One region of the Lysobacter sp. ESA13C genome, then DNA from elsewhere that is predicted to be linked to it. Evidence: riboswitches for the same ligand, from Rfam matches in the RefSeq annotation. Region 1 holds a riboswitch; each other region holds the start of a gene.
The links. A riboswitch is a leader RNA that binds a small molecule or an ion and turns the genes downstream of it on or off. The one in region 1 is predicted to bind cobalamin.
Positions count from the first base shown of each region.

Region 2: another riboswitch for cobalamin. It lies ahead of btuB (TonB-dependent vitamin B12 receptor); the one in region 1 lies ahead of LC490_RS11470 (ribonucleoside-diphosphate reductase subunit alpha).
Region 3: another riboswitch for cobalamin. It lies ahead of LC490_RS14075 (CoA-acylating methylmalonate-semialdehyde dehydrogenase); the one in region 1 lies ahead of LC490_RS11470 (ribonucleoside-diphosphate reductase subunit alpha).

Region 1 is NZ_JAHXYK010000005.1:37,452-41,776, reverse strand. Features, by position in the region: gene LC490_RS11475 (DUF2339 domain-containing protein) at 1-1,629, opposite strand, end outside; cobalamin riboswitch at 1,765-1,988, shown strand; gene LC490_RS11470 (ribonucleoside-diphosphate reductase subunit alpha) at 2,410-4,325, shown strand, end outside.
Region 2 is NZ_JAHXYK010000008.1:85,479-89,803, forward strand. Features, by position in the region: gene btuB (TonB-dependent vitamin B12 receptor) at 1-1,263, opposite strand, end outside; cobalamin riboswitch at 1,384-1,631, opposite strand; gene LC490_RS16765 (TfoX/Sxy family protein) at 1,712-2,125, opposite strand; gene LC490_RS16770 (GAF domain-containing protein) at 2,122-2,604, opposite strand; gene bioD (dethiobiotin synthase) at 2,675-3,406, shown strand; gene LC490_RS16780 (phasin family protein) at 3,543-3,962, opposite strand; gene queD (6-carboxytetrahydropterin synthase QueD) at 4,217-4,325, opposite strand, start outside.
Region 3 is NZ_JAHXYK010000006.1:130,860-135,184, forward strand. Features, by position in the region: gene LC490_RS14075 (CoA-acylating methylmalonate-semialdehyde dehydrogenase) at 1-1,509, opposite strand, end outside; cobalamin riboswitch at 1,648-1,869, opposite strand; gene LC490_RS14080 (hypothetical protein) at 2,373-2,621, shown strand; gene LC490_RS14085 (Vps62-related protein) at 3,790-4,325, opposite strand, start outside.

The DNA.
Region 1 (4,325 bases):
ATACGGCAAGGCCGACCCGGGGCTGTCGCTGCGGCGATGGCTCCAGGCACTGGCGAAACCGGCGATGGCGATCAGCAGGGCACCGGCGAAACTGGCGTTGAGCACCGGCACTTCGGCATCCCAGACCGCGTCGCTGGCGCCGATGACGAAAGCGAACGCGGCCGCGCCCTGCAGCAGGAAGCCGACCAACTGCGGCAAGCGGCGTTGCTGGCGCAGGCCCAGCCAGACCATCGCCGCGCCTTCGAGCGCGAACACGCAGGCGGTGGCCTCGGCGGCGAGCGCGAGCGGAATGGCCAGGGTGGCGAAACCCGCGGCGAGCAAGGCATACGGCGTCGACAGGGCGAGGAAGCGTTCGTCGCGACGCAGCCACCAGGCCAGCGCTGCGTACAACGCGCCCAGCCCCAGCGCGCAGAACGCCAGCGGCATGCGCTCGCCTTCGAGCAAACCGGCCTGCAGCGAGAACGCGACCAGCGGCGTGCCGAACACCAGGCAGCCGTCGATGAGGTCGCGGCGCCCGGCCGGACGCTTGCGCGCATACAGCACCGGGATCAACAGATAGAAGGCGAAGAACAGCAGCAGAAAGGGCTCGGTGGTGGAGAAATGCTCGGGGCGGTACTTGAGCACGCCCCACAAGGTGCCGATGCCCCAGGTGAAGACGAAGCCGAGCAGGTTGAGCACGCGCCACGGTCGCCACCAGGCGATGGCGAAGATGCCGGCATTGAGCACGGCGTAGTAACCGAACAGGGCGACGTGGTTGCCGGAACCGGTCGACAGCCAGATCGGCGCGAGGAAGCCGGCGAGGATCGCGAACACCGCCAGCGCCATCGCGTTCTGCTTCACCGCCAGCACGCCGGCGCCGGCCACCAGCACCACGCTGAGCGCGAACGCCGCGCCGGCCGGCATCAGCTGGTACAGCTTGAACGCCGCGAACACCACCAACAGCAGCACGCCGATGGCGCCGCCCTGCAGGCTCAGGGCGAAGCTGCGCTTGCGCTCGCGCTGGCGCCAACCGAACACCAGCCCGGCCATCGCCGCCAGGGCGACGCCGGCCAGGCGCAGTTCGATCGGCAGGTGCAGCCAGCCCTGGTCGGTCGCGTACTTCAACAACGCGGCGACGCCGGCGAACAACACCAGCATGCCGACCTTGACCGGCACGTTGCCTTCGGTGAACCAGCGCCGCAGCCAGCGCGCGGCGACGGTGAACACGTCCGGCGGCGGCGGTGCGGCGGGTGCGCGCGCGGCTGCGGGCGCGACGCGCGCGGCGACCGGGCGGGCGGCGGCGTCTTGCGGCATCGGCGGCGGCACGCTCGTGGTCGGCGGCGGCGCCGAGACCGGCGGAACGGTATGCGGTGGCGCGGTCGTGGGAGGAGCGGCCGCGGAAACGACGGGCCGCGGCGGACGGACCGCCTGCGCTGTCGGCGGCGGCGTTTCGCGCGCGATCCGCTCGGCCAGGGTCTCGTCCCCGCGGTGGGCGGATCTCGCAGCGCTCAACGACTCGGCCTGCTGCGCCACGCGACGCTCGAGCTCGGACACGCGCGACTTCAATCCGGCGACTTGCACCAGCGCCACCACGAGCAGGATCGGCACCAGCAACAACCCCAGTGCCACTAAAACGATCAGTGCTTCCATCACCCGTCCCTGTTCCGTGCATCGTGCGCTTGGTCACGAACGTTACACCAAGCCGCAAGCCTTGAAGGACAAGGCTTCACGCATTCTATACACAGCTTGTTCACCACATATCGCGTTGACGGAATCGATAAACCACACTATGTTGTGCCCGTCGGTGCCGATCGCGAGATTGGCTCAATAGGGAAGCCGGTAAGGACGCAGCCAGCGCGGCGTCCAAAGCCGGCGCTGCCCCGCAGCGGTATGGGAAACGAACGCTACCAAGCACTGGACGCGCCTCGCGTCTGGGAAGCGGTAGCCAGTAGGAGACGCGAGTCGTCGTGTCCCGAGCCCGAAGACCTGCCGACAGCCGCGCGTTGCACACCGCGCGGTACCGGCCCAGGAGTCTTCGGGGGAAGACGGCCGGTGTCGCAGCACGATGGCTCCGCCGTCGTGCTCGTTCCGTTGCGGCGCCGCCACGCGCGCCGACGCGGGATGCGCCCGTCTCGGGCCGCGCGACACCTCGCCTGCAAGCTCCCGAGTTCCGCGCCCGCGGGGGCACGGCCGTGCCATCGACGACGCCGCTGCGCGGCCGGTCGTCGCTGGCGCGTCCGCGTTCTCCGCGCGTCGCCCTTCGCGGGAAGGTCGGCGACCCGTGCACCCACGCCCCGGAGTTACGCCATGACCACGCTCGCACCCGAATCGTCCGCCGCCTCCCCCGCCGCCGACACTGCCGCCAAACCCGCCCGCGACCCGCAAGCCGATACCGGCTTCGCGCTGACCCCGCCCGCGGCCAACCTGACCATGAGCGTGACCAAGCGCAACGGCCGCCGCGAGCCGGTCGACCTGAACAAGATCGTGCGCGCGGTGACCCGCAGCGGCGAGAACCTGTACGCCGTCGACCCGATGCGCGTGGCCACCCGCACCATCTCCGGCCTGTACGACGGCGCGACCACGCGCGAGCTCGACGAGCTGTCGATCCGCACCGCCGCCCTGCTGACCGCCGAAGAACCCGAATACGGCCGCCTCGCCGCGCGTCTGCTCGCCGGCGTGATCGAGAAGGAAGTCGCCGGCATCGAGATCCATGCGTTCTCGCAGTCGGTCCAGCGCGGCTTCGACCTGGGCCTGATCAACCAGCGCCTGCTCGACTTCGTCCAGGCCAATGCGCGCAAGCTCAACGACGCGATCGACCGCAACCTCGACGCCAAGTTCGACTACTTCGGCCTGCGCACCCTGTACGACCGCTACCTGCTGCGCCATCCGACCGCGCGCACCGTCATCGAGACCCCGCAGCAATTCTTCCTGCGCATCGCCTGCGCGCTGAGCGAAGACGTCGGCGACGCACTCGCCCTGTACCGGCGCATGGCCCAGCTCGACTACATCCCGAGCTCGCCGACCCTGTTCAACGCCGGCACCACCCACGAGCAGTTGTCGAGCTGCTTCCTGCTCGATTCGCCCGACGACTCGCTGGAAGCGATCTACAAGCGCTACATGGACGTGGCCAAGCTCAGCAAGTTCAGCGGCGGCATCGGCCTGAGCTACACCCGCATCCGTTCGCGCGGTTCGCTGATCCGCTCGACCAACGGACTCAGCAACGGCATCGTGCCGTGGCTGAAGACCCTCGACGCCTCGGTCGCCGCGGTCAACCAGGGCGGCAAGCGCAAGGGCGCGGCCTGCGTCTACCTGGAGCCGTGGCACGCCGACGTCGAGGAGTTCCTCGAACTGCGCGACAACACCGGCGACGAAGCGCGCCGCACCCACAACCTCAACCTCGCCAACTGGATTCCCGACGAATTCATGCGCCGCGTCGAGGCCGACGCCGACTGGTCGCTGTTCGATCCGTCCAAGGTGCCGCAGCTGACCGACCTGTGGGGCGAAGCCTTCGACCGCGCCTATCACGCCGCCGAAGCGGCCGGCCTGGCGACCAAGAAGGTCAAGGCGCGCGACATCTACGGCCGGATGATGCGCACCCTGGCGCAGACCGGCAACGGCTGGATGAACTTCAAGGACAAGTCCAACCGCGCCTCCAACCAGACCCTGCGCGACGGCAACGTCATCCACCTGTCGAACCTGTGCACCGAAATCCTCGAGGTCACCTCGCAGGACGAGACTGCGGTGTGCAACCTGGGCTCGATCAACCTCTCGCACCACGTCGAGATGTACGAGGATGGCAAGGGCGCGTTCGATTTCGACAAACTTGCCGAGACTGTGCGCCTGGCCGTGCGCCAGCTCGACCGCGTGATCGACCTGAACTTCTACCCGATCGAGACCGCGCGCCGCGCCAACCTCAAGTGGCGCCCGGTCGGCCTGGGCTCGATGGGCCTGCAGGACGTGTTCTTCAAGCTGCGCTTGCCGTTCGATTCGGAACCCGCGCGCAAGCTCGCCCAGGAGATCGCCGAAGCGATCTACTTCCATGCCCTGTCGGCGTCGAACGAGCTGGCGATGGAACACGGCAAGCACCCGTCCTTCGCCGACACCCGCGCTTCGGTCGGCGAACTGCAGTTCGAGGCCTGGGGCGTGACCCCGTCGCAGCCCGAGCGTTGGGACGCGCTGCGCAAGCGCATCGCCGAGCACGGCCTGCGCAACTCGCTGCTGATCGCGATCGCGCCGACCGCGACCATCGCCTCGATCGCCGGCTGCTACGAGTGCATCGAGCCGCAAGTGTCGAACCTGTTCAAGCGCGAGACCCTGTCGGGCGACTTCCTGGTCGTCAACAAGTA
Region 2 (4,325 bases), on a different contig from region 1:
CGGCGCCTTGAACGCGGTGCCGTAGCCGACGGTGACGCGCCAGCGCTCGGCGAAGTTCAGGCCCCAGGCCGCGCCGCCGGTGGTGTGGCCGCCGAACTGTTCGTTGTCGTCGCGGCGCAGGCTGGCCTCGAACGACTGCGCGCCGAAGCGGCCCTGGTACTGGACGAAGCCGGCCTTGTTGTCGCGCTCGCTTTCGTCGTACACGGTGTCGCTGTCGACGCGGTCGCGCAGCCAATCGAAGCCCGCGGTCAGCACGTGGCCTTCGGCCAGGGTGAAGTCGCCCTGCAAGGTCGCACTGTCGCGATCGGTCTTGAAGAACCCCATTGGCACTTCGCCGAGGAAATTATCCGAGCTGTCGACGTTGCGGCCGGCCAGCAACTGCAGGTGGATGGTTTCCGACGGACGCCATTGCAGCTTGCCGCCGATCACCTGCTGCACGGTCTCGGAGCGGTTGACGAAGCTGCCGTCGTAATCGTTCTCGCCTTCCGCGCGCAGCGCCTGGCCTTCGATGCTCCACTGTTCGTTGAACTCGAGGCCGCCGCGCAGCGACAGGGCGTGGTTTTCGTAACCGTCGCGGTCGGGCTCGTCGGTGAAGCAGCCGGCGAACACCGGGAAGCCGGCGCCGCGGCAGGCGTTGATGCCCTCGGTCTTGCGGAAGCTGTAGTCGGCGCCGAACCAGCCGCGCTCGCTGCGACCGCCGAAGCCGGTGCCGAATTCGAGGCTGTCGTTGCTGCCGCCGCCGACGTGCACGCGCGGGGCGAAGCCCTGCTTCTCGCGGCGGGTGAACACCTGGATCACGCCGCCAATGGCGTCGGCGCCGTACAGGCTCGAACGCGGGCCGCGCACGATCTCGATGCGGTCGATCAGTGCCAGCGGCAGGTCTTGCAGCGCGGCCAGGCCCGAGGTCGGCGAGCCGACGCGGATGCCGTCGACCAGCACCAACACGTGGTCGGACTCGCTGCCGCGCAGGAACAGGGTGGTGAGCTTGCCGGCGCCGCCCTGGTTGGAAATGCTGATGCCGGCGCGGCCGCGCAGCAGGTCGTTGAGGTCGCGCGCCTGGCTGCGCTGGATGGTCTCGCGGTCGAGCACGTCGACCGGGGTCAGGGTGTCGTTGACGCTGACCGCGGTGCGGTTGGCGGTGACCACCACCTCGTCGAGGTCGGTGGCGTCGCCGGCCGGAGCGGCGAGGGCGGCGGTGGGCAGCGCCAGCGCACAGGCGATGGCAAGCGACAGATTCAGGGCGTACGTGTTCGGGGCGGACATGGGTAAAGCTCCAGCGCGCGCACCCGGAGGCGCGCGACGACGACGGCGGAAGGCGGTTGCGAGGAGGCAGCGGGCCGTGCAGACAGCCGGATAGCAGCCGCCGCGACGCCCTCCGCATCGCAACCTGTGGCGCCTCAAGGCCGGTCTCCGGACTCGCAAGCGCAGCGCCGACGCGGGGTCGGGCTGCCGATCGCGGCGCCTTCCCGTGCCGAGCACAGTGGCGGTTGCCGCGATCTGTCTTGCTTACCGTTGCGGGGGCAGTGCCGGACTGGCGCCGATCCTCCCGCAGGAGAGGGCGCGTCACCGGCTTCCCGTTTCAACCCGGCGATGGAGAAAGCCGCCGGGTCACCTTGAAGCGGTGCGCAGTCTACGCGAAGCCGGCGCCCGGGGCCAAAGCCGCGGGCGGGCGGAGCGGCCGGCCGGAGGGGGCGCAGCGGCGCCGACGGGCTCAGTCGCGCCCGTCGTCCTCGTCGTGGCCGCCGGGGCGGTCGTCGTCGTCCAGGCCGTTGCCGTCCAGACCGCCGCCCTCGAATGCGTCGTGGCGTTCTTCGGCGTGCACGGTGGTGTGCACCGGCGCGGCGGCCGGCTTGTTGCGCGGCGGCGGCAGCAGCGCGGTCGCGGCTTCGGCGGCCTGGATCAGCTGTTGTCGGCGTTCGTCGCTGATCTCCTGCCAATGGCAGTCCAGCAGCGCGCCTTCGATCGCGTACAGCAGGTTGAGCGTCGGCTTGAAGCCGGCGCGCTTGACGCGCATGAAGGCCTCGACCGTGCCGATCGCGGAGATGTCCTCGTGCGTGCGCAGGCCGACCTGGCGCAGCCAGGCCGCGCTCTTGGGGCCGATGTTGCGCATCTTCGGCGCGGTCATGCCAGCGCCTCCACGTACACGCGCGCCAGCGCTTCCAGGCCGGCCTGGTCGTCGGCATCGAAACGGTCCGGAACCGGGCTGTCGAGGTCGAACACGCCGATCAGGGAATCGCCGTGGACCAGCGGCACCACCACTTCCGAACGCGAGGCGGCATCGCAGGCGATGTGGCCGGGGAAGGCGTGCACGTCGGCGACGCGTTGGGTCTGGCGGGTCGAGGCGGCCGCGCCGCACACGCCCTTGTCGAGCGGAATGCGCACGCACGCCGGCAAGCCCTGGAACGGGCCGACCACGAGTTCTTCGCCGTCGTAGAAATAGAAGCCGACCCAGTTGAGTTCCGGCAGGGCATGGCTGACCAACGCCGACAGGTTGGCGGCATTGGCGATACGGTCGCGTTCGCCGTCGAGCAAACCGCGCGCCTGGGCGAGCAGCTGCGCGTATTGCTCGGGCTTGTCGCCCGATAGTGCGGAGGTTTTAAACATCATCGGAGTGTAACAGCGGCATCCGCCGCCACTACCATGGTGGACTCCACGCCCCAGGGAAAAGCGCGAGATGAGTCACACCCAGCCCCCGGTGGAGGCCGGCTCCCGACCAACGGCCGCGTCCGCGGTGTTTCCGCGCGGCGTGTTCGTCACCGGCACCGACACCGGCATCGGCAAGTCGGTGGCCAGCGCGAGCTTGTTGCACGCCTTGCGCGCGCGCGGGCTGCGCGCGGTCGGCATGAAGCCGGTGGCGAGCGGTTGCGAACGCACGCCCGAGGGTTGGCGCAACGAGGACGCCTTGCTGTTGCAAGCGGCCAGTGCGCCGAGACCGCACTACGACGACGTCAATCCCTACGCCTTGCCGCAGCCGTTGGCGCCGGAACTCGCCGCCGCGCAGGCCGGCGTCGAGATCGCGCTCGCGACGATCCTCGCCGCGCATGCGCGCTTGGCGGCGCAGTCGGACACGGTGGTGGTCGAAGGCGTCGGCGGTTGGGCCGCGCCGATCAGCGCCACGCTCGACCAGATCGACCTGGTGCGCGCGCTGGACCTGCCGGTGGTGTTGGTGGTCGGCCTGCGCCTGGGCGCGATCAATCACGCGCGTTTGAGTGCGCGCGCGATCCAGGCCGACGGCGCCCGCCTGGTCGGCTGGATCGCCAACGACATCGACCCGCAGATGGCGCGCGCCGACGACAACTTCGAGATCCTGTGCCGGCGTCTGCCGGTGCCGTGCTGGGGGCGTCTGCCGTATCTCGCTTCGCCCGATCCGCAGGCCCTGGCGGGGCGCTTGCAGCCGTTGTCCTAGCGCGGCGATCGCTCTGCAGTCCGCCTGCGATCCGTGGCGACGGCGAAGGCCGAATCGCGGGCAACAAAAAACCCGGCAGCCGAAGCTGCCGGGTTTTTCGTATCCGCCATGACGGCCGGAGAGAGAGACGGTGCGCTTACTTGGTCGCGGCAGCAGCCGGAGCCGTCGCCTTCGCCGCGGCCTTGGCGGCCTTCTCGACGTTGGCCTGGGTGGCCTTGGCAGCGGTTTCGATCTGCGACTTGGCCAACTCGGCGATCGCTTCGTTGGTCTTCACGGTGCGGCCGAAAGCTTCCTGGCCGGTGCTGACAGCGCGCTCGACGTTTTCGCGAGCGATCTGCGCGCCCTTCGGCCACAGGGTCTTGAAGGCTTCCAGGTCGCGGGCTTCGGCGGCTTCACCGAAGAAAGCGAAAGTGGCGTTGACGCGGTCTTCGATGGCAGCGACCTGCAGGCCGAACACGGCCTCGGCGTTGTCGAGGGCCAGACGGTTGACCTGAGCGGCCGTGTCCGCGAACTGGCGCGTAGCGGCGGCGAACTGTTCGTTGAATTGCTGGTACATGGCTGAGCTCCTGAAAGGTCCAGACGGAGAACGACTGGATTGTGCGGTGCAGCATAGGCGGGGTTTTGTTGCGATGCAACATCGAGCCGACGAGCGGTCGAAAGCCGTTCAGAAAGCCTGCCTGTTCAGGTAGTTAGCGACCAAGCAGCCGTTCAGGCAAAGCCTAATCCGGGGCCATGACCACGGCGTTTCCGGCGTCTGACAAGGCGCCGGCCGGGCCGATGATCGGGAGGGGAAGGGCGAGTGCCCCTGGCTCAGCCGCGGTAGCGGCAGCCGGCGGTGCAGGTCTCGTGGACCACGATTTCGCTCAACAGCGGCAGCACCGGCTTGAGCTGGTCCCAGATCCACACCGCGAGGCGTTCG
Region 3 (4,325 bases), on a different contig from region 1:
CAGACTGATCGTGGTGTTGACGCCGTGGCCGAGCGTGTCGTCGTCGAACCAACGCGCGGTGACCGTCTTGGTCTGGGTGTAGAACATCACCACTTGCTTGCCGTAGGGGCCGAGGTCGCCGAGCTTGGAGGCGCGCGAGCCGGTGAACGAGAACAGCGGCACCGGCACCGGGATCGGCACGTTGATGCCGACCTGGCCGACGTCGATGTCTTCCTGGAAGCGGCGCGCGGCCGCGCCGGATTGGGTGAACAGGGCGGTGCCGTTGCCGTTGGGATTGGCGTTGATCAGGTCGATCGCGGCTTCCAGGGTGTCGGCGGCGAGCACGATCAGTACCGGGCCGAAGATCTCTTCGTCGTAGATGCGCATGCCGGGCTCGACCCCGGAGAAGATCGTCGGGCCGACGAAGTTGCCGCGCTCGAAACCCGGCACGGACGGCTTGCGGCCGTCGAGTTCGAGCCTCGCGCCTTGCTCGACGCCGGAGGCGATCAGGCTTTCGACGCGTTCGCGCGCAGCGCAGGAAATCACCGGGCCGACATCGGTGCCGGGCTCGGTGCCGGCATTGACCTTGAGCGTGCGCGCCTTGGCGACCAGCTCGGGGATCCAGGCCTGTGCTTCGCCGACCAGCACCGCGGTGGAAGCGGCCATGCAACGTTGCCCGGCGGCGCCGAACGCTGCGCCGGCGAGGGCGTTGAGGGTTTGCTCCTTGTTGGCGTCCGGCAGCACCACCGCGTGATTCTTCGCGCCCATCATGCACTGCACGCGCTTGCCCGCCAGCGAAGCGCGGTTGTAAACATGGGTGCCGACCTTGGTCGAACCGACGAAGGACACCGCCTTGATGTCGGGGTGGTCGCAGATCGCATTGACCACGTCTTCGCCGCCGTGGACGACGTTGAGCACGCCCTTGGGCACGCCGGCCTGCAGCGCCAGTTCGACCAGGCGCATCGTCACCAGCGGGTCCTGTTCGGACGGCTTGAGCACGAAGGTGTTGCCGGTGGCGATGGCCATCGGGAACATCCACAGCGGAATCATCGCCGGGAAGTTGAACGGGGTGATGCCGGCGCAGACGCCGAGCGGTTGCAACAGGGTGTAGGTGTCGACGCCGCCGGCGACGTTGTTGGCCAACTCGCCGAGTTGCAGGTTGCCGATCGCCGCCGCGTGCTCGACCACTTCCAGACCGCGGAATACGTCGCCTTCGGCGTCGGCCAGGGTCTTGCCTTGTTCGGCGGTGAGGATCGCGGCGAGCTCGCCCATGTGCTCGCGGATCAGTTGCTGGTACTTGAGGAAGATGCGCGCGCGCGCGCCGATCGGGGTCTTGCGCCAGCTCTTGAAGGCCTGTTGCGCCGAACGCACCGCGGCGTCGACTTCGTCCGCAGTCGCGAACGGCACCCGCGCCAGCACCGCCTGTGTAGCCGGGTTGACGACATCGCGCCATTGTTGGGATCGGGATTCGACGAATGCACCGTCGATCAGCAGCTTGACCGTCGCGACTTCGGTCGCGACGCGATTCATATCGTTCATTGTTTCAGCTCCGTGTCGCTCACCCGCGTGACGGGGATTGCGGAGCAAGACAAGTCGGTTCCACGCAACGGACATCCGCGTCGAGCCAGCCCGTCCGGTTGCCCACCGCAACACCCGAGGATGGCATCGCATGCGATGCCCGCCACTGGCCGGTCTCCGGGCTTGCGAGCGATGCGGAGCGATCCGCATCACCCCGACACCTTCCCGCGAAATCGCAGTGGTATTGAGTCGGGTGTTCTCGCCTACCGTTGCGGGGGCAGCGCCGGAATGGAGTCTGTCGACTCGCACCGGCTTCCCGTTTCACCCTGCTCGCCGGTACGGCGGCAGGACACCTGTGGCCGGCGGAGTGTAGGCGTCGGATCGAAAGCGGACAAGCTGCGCTGCGCAAAGCTGCGCGCTTGCTCGCACGACGGCATGGTCGGATTGCTTCGAACGCCGCATTCATCTTGTCGTCGCGCGTATGTGTGACGCCTCTGCACGGCACCGCACCACGGCGAATGGAATGCATCGCGACGAATGCGCCCTGTTCGCTTGCTTGCGTAGGAGATCGCGTTCGCCTGTGTGCGAGGCTCGGGCGAAACGCCGGGCATCGCTCGATACTGTGATGGGTAGCGTGTATTCCTGGAAACGATGCGGGCGAAATGACTGGTGCGGCGGGGGCTGCTGTGACTGGGGCATCCGGATCGGCATGGGCGCATCGCCACGATGGGGAGCATCGGTGGCGGTGGATGGGTTCGTCGTCGAGCGTCGGCGCTGAAGCATCCCGCGGGCAGTGGCCGCTCGGGTGACATTCGCATGCCGTTGCAAGATCATGGCGAGAGCGCAATACGGCATTCCTGAAGGAGCGGCACCCGATGACCAACCGTGAACGACGCAACGGCACCGAGCAGGCCAGTGCCGTGGCCTTGCGCGCAGGGCTGACCCGCGAGCAACTGGACGCGTTGACGACCCTGGAGCATTTCCGCTGGGAACTGCGTTTCGTTCGGCGGCCGCTGTTCCTGGAGCCGATTCCGGTGGTATTCCATCCCGATGGCGAGCGTTACGCGGTGTTGGAGGCGGATGGTTCGCTCAATGAGAACCCGGGGTTCGAGATACGCCGCTGAGGGGGTTGCCGGTGGCGCGGGTTGGTTCGTGTCCGTGGCATCGCGGTGGGGGCTCTGAGGGTAGGAGCGGCGTCCTACTGGATTTCCTCCGGTCACAAGCCGCGACCGCGGGATGCGCAGAGGCGACAGCGCCGATATCGCTCATCGAAGCAGCGTGCCTTCGCGGGAGTAGGAGCGGCGCGAGCCGCGACCGCGCTCTTGCGATCTCGCCGCGCATCGTTCAAGCGAGATCAGGATCAGGATCAAACGCCAAAAGCTTCCGCCACTAAAGCGGCGGCTAACTTTCTTTTGTCTAAAGCAACAAAAGAAAGTCACCAAAGAAAAATGCTTTTGTTTTGAATCACAAGCCCGCATGATCGATGCCAACGCAGGGCTTTTTCATACGGGACATCCCTGTCCCGATGAAAAACGGCCTGCATCCATGCAGGCCGCCCTTCGGGTCTTCTGTTGCCTTCGCTAGTGCGAGACGTCGCACAACAACAGCCAAGGCCAAAGCCACGACCGAGGCCGGGACTTGACGCCGCCTGCGAAATATCGTCGCCATCCACAGTTCGTGGTCGCGGCTCACGTTGTTCCTACCCTTAGAGCGAGATTCGTCGTTGCCGTTGCCATTGAGAAGCTTGGCGTAGCCATGCACTGGCGAGACCAATGGAGACCCGGAGGGCGGCGCGCAAGGATGCGCGCCGTTTTTCATCGGGACAGAGATGTCCCGTATGAAAAATCCCTGCGTCGGCATCGAACGTGCGGGCCTGTGATTCAAAAGAAAAGCATTTTTCTTTGGTTACCTTTCTTTTGTTGCTTATGACAAAAGAAAGTAACCCGCCGCTTTAGTGGCGGAAGCTTTTAGCGTTTGATCTGGATGTTGATCCTGCGGGACCGATACGCCGCGAGAGCACCACAGCGTGATCGCGGCTCGCGCCGCTCCTACCCCGCGACAAAATGCCGCTTCGCTGGGTGGTATCGGCGTTGTCGCCTCTGCGCGTCCCGCGGTCGCGGCTCACGCCGCTCCTACATTGGGGGGGGGCGCCGCACAGCGTCGCTCGGGGCCTGCGCAGAGTCTGCATGTGTAGGAGCGACGTGAGTCGAGGCCTCGCGGCGTATCGCTCAAGCAAGCTCAAGAGCAAGCGCGAAAGCGTCCGTCGCCGACACGGCACTTAGCTCACCACATTCACGGCGGAAACACGAACGGTGGGTAAGGCCCATAGAACGGGAAGCCCGGTTTCTCGTCGTTGGGCTGCAGCGACGGATCGGCGTCGCCGGCCACGATCGGTCCCTTGTCGGCCGACGGCCCGGTCGGGCCGGTGGTCTCGCCGATGCCCAGTTCTTGGCCGCTGCCGCGTTCGCCCCACAGCACGTGGCCGCCATACCATGCCTGCGTGGTCACATCGACCGCCGGCTGGCCAGCCAGGTCGAAACGCACGCCGCCGCTCTTGGCCGAGTCGTCGATGCCGGGCGCCTTGGTTTCCCAAGAACCGGTCTCGGGGAAATTCGCATGCGAGCCCTGGCCGACGTAGGACACCGGGCGACCGTCCTCTTTCGGCGTGTCCGCCCACGAGCGCTCGGCGTTCAAGCCGCCATGGGCGCTGTAGCGCACCGCGGTCGGCTGGTATTGGCCGTCGAGCTGCACGGTGATCTTTTCCCAGTCGCCTTCGTGGTTCTGCACGTCGCCGAGGCCGGGCGGGCCGTCGTTGTAGGAATAAAACA